One region of the Quadrisphaera setariae genome, then DNA from elsewhere that is predicted to be linked to it. Evidence: riboswitches for the same ligand, from Rfam matches in the RefSeq annotation. Region 1 holds a riboswitch; each other region holds the start of a gene.
What was found. Region 1 has a riboswitch for S-adenosylmethionine ahead of FMM08_RS17270 (ABC transporter substrate-binding protein). Riboswitches for the same ligand answer to the same signal wherever they lie in the genome.
Positions count from the first base shown of each region.

Region 1 (4,567 bases):
GCGGGGCGAAGGTGGCCGAGGCGTCGCCGGTGATGGGGTCGTAGCTGGTGAAGGCCCCCGGTGCGGCGAGCCAGGCCAGCACGAGCAGCACCAGCAGGCCCGATGCCGCGGTGGCCGGGCTCACGGGCAGCCCCCGGGGCCGGCCTCGCGTCGTCGTCGTCCTCGGCCCACCGGGGCGGTCGGGGGCGAGGAGGGTCTGCTCAGGAGGCAAGGCGCGGGGCACCCTTCGCGGAGGCGCCGCGGGCGGCGCGCGGGTCGATGACGGGGGCCAGCAGGTCCAGGACCAGGGCGGTGAGGACGACGACGGCGGTGGTCAGCAGCACGAGCCCCTGCACCAGCGTCACGTCCTGCGCGACCACGGCCTTGAGGAGCACCGAGCCCAGGCCGGGGCGCCCGAAGACGGTCTCGGTGATGACGGACCCGGCCACGAGCACGCCCAGGGTGGTGCCGATGACGGCGACCGCCCCCGGCAGCGAGGTCCGCAGCACGTGCGCCCAGAACACCCGGGAGGGCCGCAGTCCCTTGGCCTTCGCCGTGCGCACGAACGGCTGCTCGCCGGCCTCCTCCACGCTGACCAGCAGGACCTGGGCGATCGGCGCGGAGACCGGCACCGCCAGCACGAGGGCGGGGATGAGCAGCGAGACGAGGGAGCCGTCCGGGAACAGCGGCAGGATCCCCAGCTGGAAGGAGAAGACCTGCAGCACCACGATCCCCAGCCAGAACACCGGCACGGCGCTGAACAGCGACGGGGTGGACCGGACGAACCGGCTGAGCCGCGGCGCGTCGGCCAGGTGGACGGCGGCGCTGACGGCCACCGCGATGACCACGCTGAGCACGAGCCCGGTGGAGGCGAGCGCCACCGTGCTGCCCACGACGTCGCCGATGCGCTCCAGCACCGGCTGCCCCGTGGACAGCGAGAAGCCCACGTCTCCCCGCAGCAGGTGCAGCAGCTGGGAGCCGTACTGGACGTACCAGGGCCGGTCGTAGCCGTAGAAGGCGTTGACCTGCGCGATGAGCGCGGGGTCACCGCCGGCGTCGGAGGCCAGGAAGATGGTCACCGGGTCCGACGGCAGCGCCTGCACCGCCAGGAACACGAGCGTGTACGTCACCCACAGGACGAGCAGCGCCTGCCCGACCCTGCCGGCGACGTAGCGGGCGGTGCCGCTCACGCGTCCTTCCACGCTTCCTGCAGCAGCGGCGCGGTGCCGCCGTCGAAGGTGATGTGGACGCCCTTGCCGACGGCGTGGACCTGCACCTCGTCCCACAGCGGGATGAGCAGGTTGGTGCCGAGGACCAGCCGCTCCTGCACCGCGGTCAGCGCGGCGTCGCGGGAGGCGTCGTCGGTGGCGGCCCGCTCCTGGCCGAACAGCTCGTTGAGCTGGGCGTCGGAGACGTAGGTGTTGGTGTTGCCCTCGGCGCTGAACAGCGGGGCGAGGCCACCCAGGTAGAACTGCCGCGACCCGACGATCGGGTAGGTCTTGTCACCCAGCGCGGTGGTGAAGATCGCGCTGTCGCCGGCGTTGTTCTTCAGCTCCACACCGATCTTGCGCCACTCCGACTCGATGAACTCGAAGGCCGGCTTGATGACCACGCTGCGGGAGCTGGCCGCCACGGCGACGCTGAGCCGCTGCCCGTCCTTGACGCGCACGCCGTCGGAGCCGGGCACCCAGCCGGCGTCGTCGAGGAGCTTCTTCGCGCCGGCGGCGTCGTAGGCGATCTGGTCGGACAGGTCGGTGAACCCGGGCGCCGAGCGGTTCAGCACCGAGCCGGACAGCGGGTAGCTCTCGCTGAGCACGGTCTTCTTGAGGGCCTCCCTGTCGAACCCGATCTGCAGCGCCCGGCGGACGGCCTGGTCGCTGACCACGGGCGCCCCACCGCGGAAGGCCGCCCAGTTCGCGGTGAGCTCGGGCGCCTCGGCCACCACCAGGGCGATGCCCGACTGCTTCGCGAGCGCCTCGTCCGTCGGCTGCACCCCGCGGGCGACGTCGGCCTGCTGGGAGCTGACGGCCCCCACGCGCAGCCCCACCTCGGGGATCGCGCGGAAGACCACCTCGTCGAGGTGGGCGGGACCCTGGTTGGTGGAGACCGACGACGGCCAGGCGTAGTCGGCGCGCTTGCTGAAGCGCAGCTCCTGGTCGGGCACCTGGGAGGCGAAGACGAAGGGGCCGGAGCCGACGACGTTCTCGATCTTCGCCTGGCCCGCGTAGTCGAGCGCGAGGGTCTTCAGCGCCACGAGGCTGCTGGTGGCCGCGGCGGTGGCCTTGAGGAAGTCGGCGTTGGGCTGCGAGAGCCTGACCAGCACCTGGTCAGCGCCCACCACCTCGGAGCTGGCGTAGCCGATGAAGTCGCGGTTCTTGATGATGTTGCGCGCGGGGTCGCCCAGGCCGAGCTGGTCGAGGTTGGCCTTGACCGCCGCCGCGTCCAGCGGGGTCCCGTCGGAGAACGTCACCCCGGGCCTGATGGTGAAGGTGAACTCGGTGTTGTCGGGGCTGACCGCCCACTGCGAGGCGATCCACGGCACGACCTTCCCGGTGGCCGGGTCGAAGGCGGTGAGCCGGTCGGCGATGTTCCGGTACACGTTGGCCTGCGTGTAGTTGAAGGCGCGCTGCGTCTGGAAGTCGGTCTGCAGCTCGATGTCGGCGAAGACGAGGGAGCCGCCCTCCACGGGAGCGCCGGACGTCGCCCCGGCGCCGGACGTCTGAGCGCTGCCAGACCCGCTGGAGCATCCCGGCAGGGCGAGCGCGGCCACGGTCAGACCACCCACGCCGAGGACGAAGCGGCGGCGGCTGAGGGGGTGGGCGGGGCTCAGGGGGGACATGGCGCGGGGGACCTCTTCCGGGCGTCGTGGGCGCCGGCGCCCGTGACGTCGGGTCCACCGGCAGCCGTCTCCAGCTGCGAGCGGAACAGGTGTCGACGCAGGTCGCCCCCGAGGAGGGCGGCGGCGTCGTGCTCGTGGACCGCTCTTGCCGAGCGGGTGCTCGGCCGGGTCGTCACCTGGAGCACCCCGCCGCGGAGGAGGGTTGCTGGACAGCCAGCCAGGGCTTCAAGGCTGTCACTCGTGACCTGGCCCGAGAAGTTACCGGTGGGTCAAGAGACGGTCAACCCGCCCCGCCGAGACCCGCCGTTGACGATCTGCAGGGGTGCTCCTACAGTCCTGCCCCGGTCACGAGCGGCAGCCTCGGGCCCTGGCCGGCTGCCCAGCAACCCTCCTCCGCGTGGGGTGCTCCAGGTGAAGACCCGGCCGCGCGGAGCGCGCGGCAAGAGCGGACCCCCGAGGAGACGTCGTGGCGCACGCCCCCGCCCCCGCCCCCGTCCACGGAGCTCCGGAGGCGGCAGCGCTGCACCGGGGCCTGACGACCCGCCACCTGGTGATGATCGCCCTCGGCGGCGTCATCGGGTCGGGCCTGTTCATCTCGTCCGGCTACACGATCTACCAGGCCGGGCCCCTGGGCGCCGTCATCGCCTACGTGGTCGGCGCCCTGGTGGCGTGGCAGCTCATGACCTGCCTCGGCGAGCTGGCCGTGCAGATGCCGGAGTCGGGCGGGTTCCACGTGTACGCCCACCGCATCCTCGGGGCCGGCACGGGCTTCACGACGGCGTGGCTGTACTGGCTGTGCTGGGTGGCCGCCATCGGCTCCGAGCTCACCGCATCCGGCCTGCTCATGCAGCGGTGGTTCCCCGGGGTGCCGGTCTGGGTGTGGTGCGCGGTGTTCGCGGCGCTGCTCCTGGCGGTCAACCTCGCGCCGGTGCGCCTGTACGGAGACACCGAGAGCCTGCTCGCGGGCGTGAAGGTCACCGCCGTCGTCGTCTTCGTCGTGGTGGGTGCGCTCGCGATCGTCGGGGTCAGCGCCTCGGACGCGCCCGCGCCGCTGCTGTCGAACTTCGTCACGCCCGACGGGCTGCTGCCGGCCGGTGTCGGGGGAGTGCTGGTCGCCGTCCTGGCGGTGTTCTACGCCTTCTCCGGCACCGAGCTCATCGCCATCGCCGCGGGCGAGACCGACGACCCCGCGCGCGTGGTCCCCAAGGCCGTCCGCACCACGATGGTCCGGCTGGTGGTCTTCTTCGTCGGAGCGATCGTCGTCATGGCCGCGCTGGTGCCCTACGACCAGCTCGGCAGCGCCGACGAGTCCGTGGAGACCAGCCCGTTCGTCACCGTCTTCGCGGCCTCCGGCATCCCGTACGCGGCCGACGTCATCGCCGTCGTCATCATCACCGCGCTCATGTCCGCCGGGGTGTCGGGGCTGTACGCCTGCTCCCGCCTCCTGCGCTCCCTGGCGCTCACCGGAGACCTGCCGGCCGCGTTCGCCCGCACCGACCGGCGGAACATCCCCGTGCTCGCCGTGGTGGTGAGCCTCGCCGGCGGCCTGGTGTCGCTGGTCAGCTCGTACGTCGCCCCCGGCACCGTCTACGTGGTGCTCGTGTCGATCGCCGGGTTCGCCGTGGTCGCGGTGTGGGCCGTCATCGCGCTGGCCCACCTCGTGCAGCGCCGCCGCCTGCAGGCCGCCGGCACCGACCCGGCCTCGCTGCCGTACCGCTCGCGGTGGTTCCCCTTCGCCCCCCTGTTCGT
Region 1 covers NZ_VKAC01000011.1:48,227-52,793, reverse strand. Annotated here, with positions in the region: gene FMM08_RS17280 (ABC transporter permease) at 1-124, opposite strand, end outside; gene FMM08_RS17275 (ABC transporter permease) at 201-1,169, opposite strand; gene FMM08_RS17270 (ABC transporter substrate-binding protein) at 1,166-2,818, opposite strand; SAM riboswitch class IV at 2,955-3,064, opposite strand; SAM riboswitch class IV at 3,162-3,270, shown strand; gene FMM08_RS17265 (amino acid permease) at 3,285-4,567, shown strand, end outside.

Region 2 (4,567 bases), on a different contig from region 1:
CGCCCACGGGCTCCTCCCGGGGCGGCGGCGCGGCGGCCGCCGGTGGACCGACCGACGCCGAGACCGCCCAGCTGGCCGAGCTCGACACGCGCTCGCTGGCGCGCGACCAGACCTGGTTCCTCGTGAGCTTCGCGCTGGCCGCCGGGCTCGGTCTGGTGGCCTTCACGGTGAAGCCGTGGCTGGGGTGGGTGTTCTTCGGCGTGTACGCCGTCTACTGCTGGCGGCAGGTGCGCGCCGGCGGCGAGGCGCACAGCGCCGAGGACCTCGAGCCGCTGAAGGCGCAGCCGCGCCGCGAGCGCCCGAGCACCACCGCCGTCGTCGTGCAGGTGGTCGTGTCGCTGGCCGTCATCTTCGCCGCGTCGCAGGTGTTCGTGGGCCAGCTGGAGGCGCTGGCCCCGCAGCTGGGCCTGTCGGCGTCGCTGGTGGCGCTGCTGCTCGCGCCCGTCGCGACGGAGCTGCCGGAGATGCTCAACGCGCTGATCTGGGTCCGCAAGGGCAAGGTGTCGCTCGCGCTGGGCAACCTGGCGGGCTCGATGGTCATCCAGGCGACCATCCCCACGGGCCTGGGCCTGGCCTTCACCAGCTGGCACGTGCAGGGACCGCTGCTGCTGGCGGCGGTCGCCACCCTGCTGTGCGTGGGCTACCTGCTGGTGCTCTTCGCCACCCGCAGGGTGACCGCGGTGCGCCTGGCGGTGGCGTCCTCCGCCTACGCGGCCTTCGCCGCCGGCCTGGCCCTCACCGTCTGACCGCCCGCTCCGCCCGCTCCTCCTCGCGCACTCTCCGCGGCGAGTGCCGTGCCCGGGCCCTCCTCGACGCACCCTCCGCGGCACGTGCGGTTGTGGCGGCGCGCTCGGCGCACCTGCCGCGGAGGGTGCGGAGAGGAACGGACGGTCGGTCAGCCCTGGGGCGCGGGCGTGGCCTCGGTGTGCGTGCCGATGGCCCAGACGAACGGCGGGGTGGTGCCGTTGACGGACCAGTCGCCCACGATGCGGGTCTTGTAGATCACCGGGTTGTGCGACGCGACCGTGCGGGCGTTGCGCCAGTGCCGGTCGAGGTCCTTCGCGCGCGACGTCCCCGAGGCGCCGAGGGTGTTGAACAGCAGCGTCGCCGCGCGCGGCACGCTCTCGGACAGCACCACCTGCGCCTGCGCGGTGGCGATCTCGGCGCGGACGTTCGCGGCCAGGTCGGCCTCGCTGTCGCGGTCGTGCGCGGTGTCCGCGGCCCCCTGGACGGCGGCCGCGGCGGCCAGGGCGATCGCGCGGGCGGCGAACGCGGTCGAGGAGATCTCCCCGGCCACCGCGAGCACCTGCGGGTCCTCGCGGACCACCGGCGCCAGGCCGTGGCTGTAGGAGCGGGTGCGGGAGCGCACCTCGTGGGCGGTGTCGCGCTCCACCGCGGCGGCGATGCCGGCGTGCACGGCCAGCAGCACCAGCTGGTACAGCGCGGTCTGGTAGCGGAACCTGTCGTCGAAGGCCGCGAGGTCGTCGTCCTCGACGAGGGCGTCCTCGAGCACCAGCGTGCCGGTGCCGGTGAGCTGCTGGCCGAAGCCGTCCCAGTCGTCGCTGACGGTCACGCCGGGCTGGTCCAGCCGCACGAGCGCCGTCACGGTCCCGGCGGCGGCGTCTCCGGCCTCCTGCGCGGCGAGGGTGGCCTCGTCGGTGAGCTGGGCGACGACGTCGCTCCAGCCGGCGTAGATCGTGCCGGTCGTGTAGTACTTGCGGCCGCTGATGCGCCAGCGGCCGTCGGCGTCGCGGCGGACCTTGGTCGCCTGCCCCCCGAGGGTGGTACCGCCGGTCTCGCTCCAGGCGTTGCCGGTCCACTCCCCCGCGGCCACCCGTGCGAGCCACGCGTCGCGGTAGGGCCCCTCGGGCAGGGAGAGCAGGTGCTCGACCCACGCGACCTGCCCGCGGAAGATCTGCGGGAGGTTGGAGTCGGCGGCGGCCAGGTCGATGAGGAGCTCCGTGAAGCCCACGAGGTCGAGGCCGTCGCCGCCGTGCTCCACCGGCACGCGCAGGCGCGTGAAGCCCGCCTCGACGAGGGCGCGCACCTGCTCGCGCGGCAGCTGGTGGTCGACCTCGCGCTGCACCACGCCCTGCGCCACGTCGTCGAAGACGGGCTGCAGGCGGGCGCGCGCCGCGGCGAGCCGCTCGGCCTGGCTGGTGGGCGTGCTGGTGGGCGTGCTGGTGGGCGTGCTGGTGGGCTGGGTGGTGGTGCTCATCGACAGCGCTCTCCTCGGCGATCGGTGGTCGTCACCAGGCGGCGGTGCCCGGGACCGACGAGGAGGAGCGCGTCGTTACCGGGCGCGGACGCCTGGTCCGGTCATCACCCGGAGCACCCCACGACGCGGGGGTTGCTGGCCAGCGAGCCGGGGCTTGGCGCTGGCGCTCATGACCTGGGCGGCACCGTAGCGTCAGGGCACCCTGGCGGTCCAGGCCGGGTCGAGGTACTTGCTCTGCGCCAGCTCGCGGGCCGCCGCCAGCTCCGCGGCGGTGACGTCGCCGTCCACGAGCCCGTACCGCCCGCGGAACGAGGCGGCCATCGCGGCGATGACGTCGTCGCGGGCCATCCCGGTCTGCGAGCGCAGCGGGTCCACGCGCTTGGCGGCGCTGGTGGTGCCCTTGTCGGAGAGCTTCTCGCGCCCGATGCGCAGCACCTGCAGCATCTTGGCGGCGTCGATGTCGTAGGACATCGTCACGTGGTGCAGCACGGCGCCGGGCACGCGCTTCTGCGCCGCCCCGGCGATCTTGCCGGCCGCGGAGACGATGTCGTTGATGGGCCGGTACTCGGCCTTGACGCCGAGGTCGCCGAGGGCCTCCAGCACCCAGGCGTCCAGGTAGGCGTAGGAGTCCACGAAGCTGAGCCCCGCCACGAGGGAGTCGGGCACCGTCAGGGACCACGTGATGGTGTTGCCGGGCTCGGCGAACATCGCCCCGCCGCCGCTGATCCGCCGCACGACGTCGACCCCCAGCGCCGCGGCCGCCTCGCCGTCGACCTCGTTGCGCAGCGACTGGAAGCTCCCGATGATCACCGTCGGGCGGTCCCACTCCCACACGCGCAGCGTGGGCCCCCGCTCTCCCGACGCCACCGAGGCGAGCAGCACCTCGTCGAGGGCCATGAGCAGCTCGGGGCTCTCCGGTCCCCGGTGCACGAGCGACCAGGTGTGGTCGGCGAAGCCGGTCGCCCGCGCCAGGGCGCGTCGGACGACGACGGCGACGGCCTCCGGCGTGATCCCCAGGAGCACGGCACCGGCCGGCAGGGCGGCGCGCACCCGGCCCGCCAGGTCGGCGGCGTCGGCGTCAGCGGGGGCGCCCTCCAGCGCGGCGTCGATGGCCTCGAGGGCGTCGTCGGGCTCGAGGAAGAAGTCCCCGGAGACGCGGACGCCGCGCAGCACCCCGCCGGGGGCTGCGTCGTCGACGTCGAGGTCGACCACCACGAGCTTGCCGCCGGGGACCTTGTACTCGCCGTGCACCGCGGGACCTGCTCTCTGGTTCGATCGACGGGTCAGACGACGATGGTGGAGACCGGCAGCCCGGGGTCGGTGGCCAGCTCCAGCGGGGAGGGCCCGAGCCCGTCGGCCAGCGCGAGCGCACCCAGCGCGGCGACCATGGCGCCGTTGTCGGTGCACAGCCGCAGCGGTGGCACCCGCAGGTCCAGCCCGGCGGCCTCGCACCGCTCGGCCAGGAGCCCGCGCACGCGCGCGTTCGCGGCCACCCCGCCGCCCAGCAGCACCGTCTGCACGCCGCGGTCCAGGGCCGCGGTCACCGTCTTGCGCGCGAGGACGTCAGCCACGGCCTCGGAGAAGGACGCGGCGACGTCGGCGACGAAGCGCTCGTCCAGCTCGCCTCCGGCGCGGCGGTGCGCGTCGACCTGGCGGGCGACGGCCGTCTTGAGCCCGGAGAAGGAGAAGTCGTACGGGTGGCGGCGCAGGTCGTGCGCGGCCGTCAGGCCGCGGGGGAAGGGGAACGCCGCGGGATCGCCGGACTCGGCGGCGCGCTGCACGTGCGGGCCGCCGGGGTAGGGCAGCCCGAGCAGGCGCGCGACCTTGTCGAACGCCTCACCGGCGGCGTCGTCGAGGGTCTGCCCGAGCAGCTCCACCCGCATCGCGCCGACGCCCTGGCTCCCCTGACGTCCGGGGCTGCGCACGTCGAGGAGCTCGGTGTGCCCCCCGGAGACCAGCAGCGCCACGCTGCGCTCCGGCAGGGCGCCGGAGACCAGCACGTCGACCGCGACGTGGGCCACGAGGTGGTTGACGCCCAGCAGCGGCACGTCGAGGGCCAGCGCGAGCGCCTTCGCCGCGGCGACGCCCACGAGCAGCGCGCCCGCCAGGCCCGGCCCGGCGGTCACCGCCACGGCGTCGACGTCGGCGAGGGTCACGCCCGCCTCCTCGCAGGCGCGGCGCGTCGTGGGCAGGAGCGCCTCGAGGTGGGCGCGGCTGGCGATCTCGGGGACCACCCCGCCGAACCTCACGTGCTCGTCCACGCTGCTGGCCACCGCGTGTCCCAGCAGCTGCGAGCCGCGGACGAGGGCGACGCCGGTCTCGTCGCAGGAGCTCTCGATGCCGAGCACC
Region 2 covers NZ_VKAC01000001.1:138,347-142,913, reverse strand. Annotated here, with positions in the region: gene FMM08_RS00790 (sodium:calcium antiporter) at 1-746, shown strand, start outside; gene FMM08_RS00785 (acyl-CoA dehydrogenase family protein) at 896-2,218, opposite strand; SAM riboswitch class IV at 2,285-2,393, opposite strand; gene lplAB (lipoate-protein ligase LplAB) at 2,411-3,469, opposite strand; gene tsaD (tRNA (adenosine(37)-N6)-threonylcarbamoyltransferase complex transferase subunit TsaD) at 3,502-4,567, opposite strand, start outside.
Region 2: another riboswitch for S-adenosylmethionine. It lies ahead of FMM08_RS00785 (acyl-CoA dehydrogenase family protein); the one in region 1 lies ahead of FMM08_RS17270 (ABC transporter substrate-binding protein).

Region 3 (4,567 bases), on a different contig from region 1:
CCCCCCGGCCCCGCTCGACAGGGACCGCGCCGGGTCGGCGAGGGCGGCGACGGCGCCGTGGACCACCACGCCCGTGCCCGCGCAGACCACCGCCCAGACCAGGACGGCGACGTCGGCGGTCACCTGGCGGGCGCGTCGGGCGGTGCTGGCGGCGTACGGCTGGAGCGGCACCCCCCGATCCTGTTCCGGAGGTCCATGATCACGACTGGAAAGCGCTCGGGAAGTCCACGACCACGGCGAGGGGTCAGAGGTCGACCGAACCGCCGGTGCGCCAGTAGACGCCGTCGGCCCTGTCGAGGAAGCCCTCGTCGACGAGGTAGCGGCGCAGTGCGGCGACGTCGTCGTGGAAGGCCCGCAGGAGCGCGTTGACCTCCAGCTCGGGGTAGCGCTCCCCCGGCTCGAAGACCCTGGCGATGAGGTCGAGCACCACGAGGCGCTTCGCGCGCTTGACGGGGATGGAGGTCAGGCGCCCGTCGGCGTCCAGGAAGGCGCGCAGCACCTTCTCCCGAGCGGCCAGGGCCTGCTGCAGCGGTTCGCCGATGGCGCCGTCGGTGCTGCCGCTCGAGCTGCCGTGAGGTGCGGGGACCACGTCACCCAGGGTAGGAGCGACCGATACGGTGCGAGGTGTGCCCGGTTATGACGACGACCTGAGGCTCGCGCACGTCATCGCCGACGCCGTGGACAACCTCACCACCACCCGCTTCAAGGCCCGCGACCTCGTGGTCGACACGAAGCCCGACCTGACCCCCGTCACCGACGCCGACAGGGCGGCGGAGGAGATCGTCAGGTCGCAGCTGAGCCGCACCCGCAGCCGCGACGGCTTCGTGGGCGAGGAGAGCGGGGTCTCGAAGGGCTCCTCGGGGCGCCAGTGGGTGGTCGACCCGATCGACGGCACCAAGAACTTCGTGCGCGGAGTACCCGTGTGGGCCACGCTCATCGCCCTCCTCGACGACGGTGTGCCCGTGCTCGGCGTGGTGTCCGCCCCGGCGCTGAACCGGCGCTGGTGGGCGGCGCAGGGCACCGGCGCGTACACCGGGCCGCGGCTGAGCTCGGCGAAGCGGCTGCAGGTGTCCAGGGTCGCCGCCCTGTCGGACGCGAGCCTGTCGCACTCCGAGATCTGGGAGTGGGAGGAGGCGGGCCGGCTGGAGGGCTTCCTGGACCTCACCAAGAAGGTGTGGCGCACCCGCGGCTACGGCGACTTCTGGAGCTACGTCCTGGTGGCCGAGGGCGCCGCGGACATCGCCTGCGAGCCCGAGCTGGAGCTGTACGACATGGCCGCGCTCGTCCCGGTGGTGACCGAGGCGGGCGGCCGGTTCACGTCGCTGGCCGGTGAGGACGGTCCGCACGGCGGCAACGCGGTGGCCACCAACGGGCTGCTGCACGACGAGGTGCTGGGGCTGCTGCAGCGGCGCTGACGCTCGTCGTCGTCCTGAGTCCCCCGGGGACGGCCCAGGACGACGACGAGCGCGGTCAGCAGGTCACGTGTACCAGGTCGGCTCGGGCACCTCGTCGAGCAGCACGAAGCCCCCCACCTCCCGCTTCTTGTACGGCAGCGGGTCGTGGAGGCTGTGGGTGCGCAGGTTGCGCCAGTGCACGTCCAGCCCGACGGCGTTGGCGCTGGCCCGGGCTCCGGTCAGCTCGAACACCTTGGTGGCCACCTCCAGGCCGTCGTCGACGGTGCGGACCTTGGCGGCCGCGATGCGGACCGCCAGCTCACCGCGGCGACGCTCGGTGAGCCCCTCGCGCGGTGCGTGGAGCACCGCGCTCGCCTCGGCGCCCACGGCGTCGAGCAGGGCCTCGTCGGCCCACAGCTTCGTGGCGAGCTCGCCGTAGCCCTCCAGCACGTACCACTCCTGCGTGGCGGACTCCTTGTCGTCACCGCCGTACGGCCAGGCGCGGGTGGTGGTGCGGGTGTACTCCGCGGCCCGCTGCAGGGCACCCTGGGCGATGCCCAGGTAGAAGTTGGCGAAGACGACCTGGATGGTCGGCACGTTGAGCGTGTTGTACGTCAGCGGCTGGAACACCCCGTCGACGAACCCGGCCGCGGCCGCCCAGGGCACGCGGACCCCGTCGACCCGCACCGAGCCGCTCTCGGTGAGCCGCTGCCCGAGGTTGTCCCAGTCGTCGTTGAAGACGATGCCGGGCTGGTCGGTCGGCACGATCGCGAAGACGTGGGTGTCCGTGCCGTCGACGACGCCCTCGAGCACGGTGAGGTCGGAGACCACGCCACCGGTGGAGAACGACTTGCGGCCGTGGAAGACGAGCTCGTCGCCGTCCTCGGTGATGACGAGGTCGCCGTCGCGGGGGTTGACGGCTCCGCCGAAGAGCAGCTCCCCTGCCGTGTACAGCTGCTCGACCGCGGTGATCTGCTCCTCGGTGCCGACCAGCCTCGCCGCCCACGCCCACAGGTAGTGGTAGCCGAGGAGCTGCCCGATCGAGCCGTCGCCGCGGGCCACGGTCCGCACCACGCGCAGGGCGGTCTCCCAGCTCTGGGCGGCTCCGCCGTGCTCGGCCGGGCCGAGGAGGGTGACCAGGCCGGAGGCCTTGAGCAGGTCGACCTCCTCGCGGGGGTGCCCGCCGGCGCGGTCGCGCTCGACGGCGCCGCGGCGCAGCTGCGCGGCGACGTCCTCGGCGCGCAGGAGCCAGCCCGCGGCGTCGGAGGGGCGGGGTGACGTGCGCCAGTGCTCGGCGCCGGCGATGAGGTGGCCGACCGCGGGCCGGCCGCTGCGGACCGGGCCCGTGCCGGCGGTCGACGCGGTCGACGCGGTCGAGGTGGGCGCCGTGCGGGAGGACGTGCTGGACAGGGCGTCGTCGAGGAGGGTCATCGGGTGCTCCGGAGGTCGTCGGGGCGCACGCGGGGGCGCCGGGAGGGTGGTCGTCGGGGGGAGGGCTCGGTGGCGTCGTCAGGCGCGACAGCGCGTGGACGACGTCCGGCCCAGGTCGACGACGAGCCTGCGGGTGAGGACCTCGGACGTGCGGGGAGGAAGGCTCATGGGGAGCTCCTGTCTCGTCCCTCTGGGGGACCTCGCGCTGACAGGATCGCGGCTGCGTCCTGCCCGGTCTTCACCTGGAGCACCCCGCCGCGGAGGGGGGTTGCTGGACAGCGAGCCAGGGCTTGCCGCTGCCACTCATGACCGACGTCGATCACCGTAGGGACACCCGGCGGGGCGGGTCAAGCCCCTTCCGCCCTCCCTGCGGCCGCGCGTCCCCTACCCCTGCGTCACCGCGGTCCGGCGGCGGCGCACGAGCAGCAGGACGAGGGCGGCCGCCGCGAGCCCGCCCGCGAGCCCTGCCAGGGCGAGCACGGCGACGCGCAGCCCCGCGGAGTCGGCCAGGGCCCCGACCCCCACCACGGGCACGGAGATGGCGACGTAGAAGACGACGAACAGCGTGGAGACCACCTCCGCCCGGCGCTGCGGCGGTGCCGCCGCACCCACCTCGGCCACCCCGGCGCGGAAGCACGCGCCCTGCGCCGCACCGAGCACCGCGGTGGCGAGCAGGAGCAGCGGCAGCGAGACCAGCTCGAGGCTCGCCGCGAGCAGAGCGGTGCCCGCCAGGAGGGCGGCGCAGCCGGCGGGGAGCACGCTCGCGGGCGCCAGGCGCGCCGTGGCGACCTGGCCGCCCACCGAGGCCGCGAAGATGAGCGCTGCCACGGCTCCGGCGGCGAGCGGGGCGCTGACGTCCAGCAGCTGGCCCAGCACGCGCGGCTCCGCCGCGGAGTACAGCCCGAGGCAGGCGAACCCCGCGAAGCCGCTCACGGCCGCCGGCACGAACGCCGCCCGCGCCCGGCTCGGCACGGCCGGTCGCAGCGGGCGCCAGGCGGGGCGCTCCCCCACCGGTCCGCTGACGGTCTCGGGGACGACGACGAGCGCGGCCCCGGCCAGCGCCAGCAGCGCGAGGTGCACCGCGTAGGGCACCACCAGCGGGGCCCAGTCGAGCTGGGCCACGGCGCCGGCGAGCAGCGGCCCGGAGCCGAGCCCGCCGATGTTGGCGGCGGTGGCCACGAGGGAGGCGGCGCGGGCCGAGCGAGGGGGTGCCAGCTCGGAGACGAGCGCGGTCGCGGCACCGGTGAACAGGCCCGCGGACACCCCCGACAGCACCCGCCCGAGCAGCAGCCCCGGCACCGTCGGCGGCAGGAGGAAGACGACGGCGGACGCCGCGGCGAAGCCCAGGCCGACGGCCAGCACCGGGCGCCGGCCGAACCTGTCGCTGGCCTGCCCGGCGGCGACGAGCGCGGCGACCACGCCGAGGGCGTAGGCGGCGAAGACGGTGGTCTGCAGCAGGGCGGACAGCCCGAGGCGCTGCGTGTAGAGGCCGTAGAGCGGGGTCGGCAGCGTGGTGCCGAGCATCGTGGCCCAGAACGCGAACGCCGCTGCGGCCAGCCGCCAGCGCCAGGGGTGCTCACCGGACACGGGACCTCCCGGGACGGACCGGTACCGGGTTCCGCAGGTGAGGGAGCCCGAACAGCACGAAGGCCGCCGATCCAGAGGATCGGCGGCCTTCGTCAGGAGTAGCGGGGGCAGGATTTGAACCTGCGGCCTCTGGGTTATGAGCCCAGCGAGCTACC
Region 3 covers NZ_VKAC01000001.1:607,523-612,089, reverse strand. Annotated here, with positions in the region: gene FMM08_RS02705 (hypothetical protein) at 1-171, opposite strand, end outside; gene FMM08_RS02700 (DUF2087 domain-containing protein) at 245-589, opposite strand; gene hisN (histidinol-phosphatase) at 627-1,415, shown strand; gene FMM08_RS02690 (acyl-CoA dehydrogenase family protein) at 1,479-2,825, opposite strand; SAM riboswitch class IV at 3,023-3,136, opposite strand; gene FMM08_RS02685 (MFS transporter) at 3,210-4,412, opposite strand; tRNA gene FMM08_RS02680 (tRNA-Met) at 4,512-4,567, opposite strand, start outside.
Region 3: another riboswitch for S-adenosylmethionine. It lies ahead of FMM08_RS02690 (acyl-CoA dehydrogenase family protein); the one in region 1 lies ahead of FMM08_RS17270 (ABC transporter substrate-binding protein).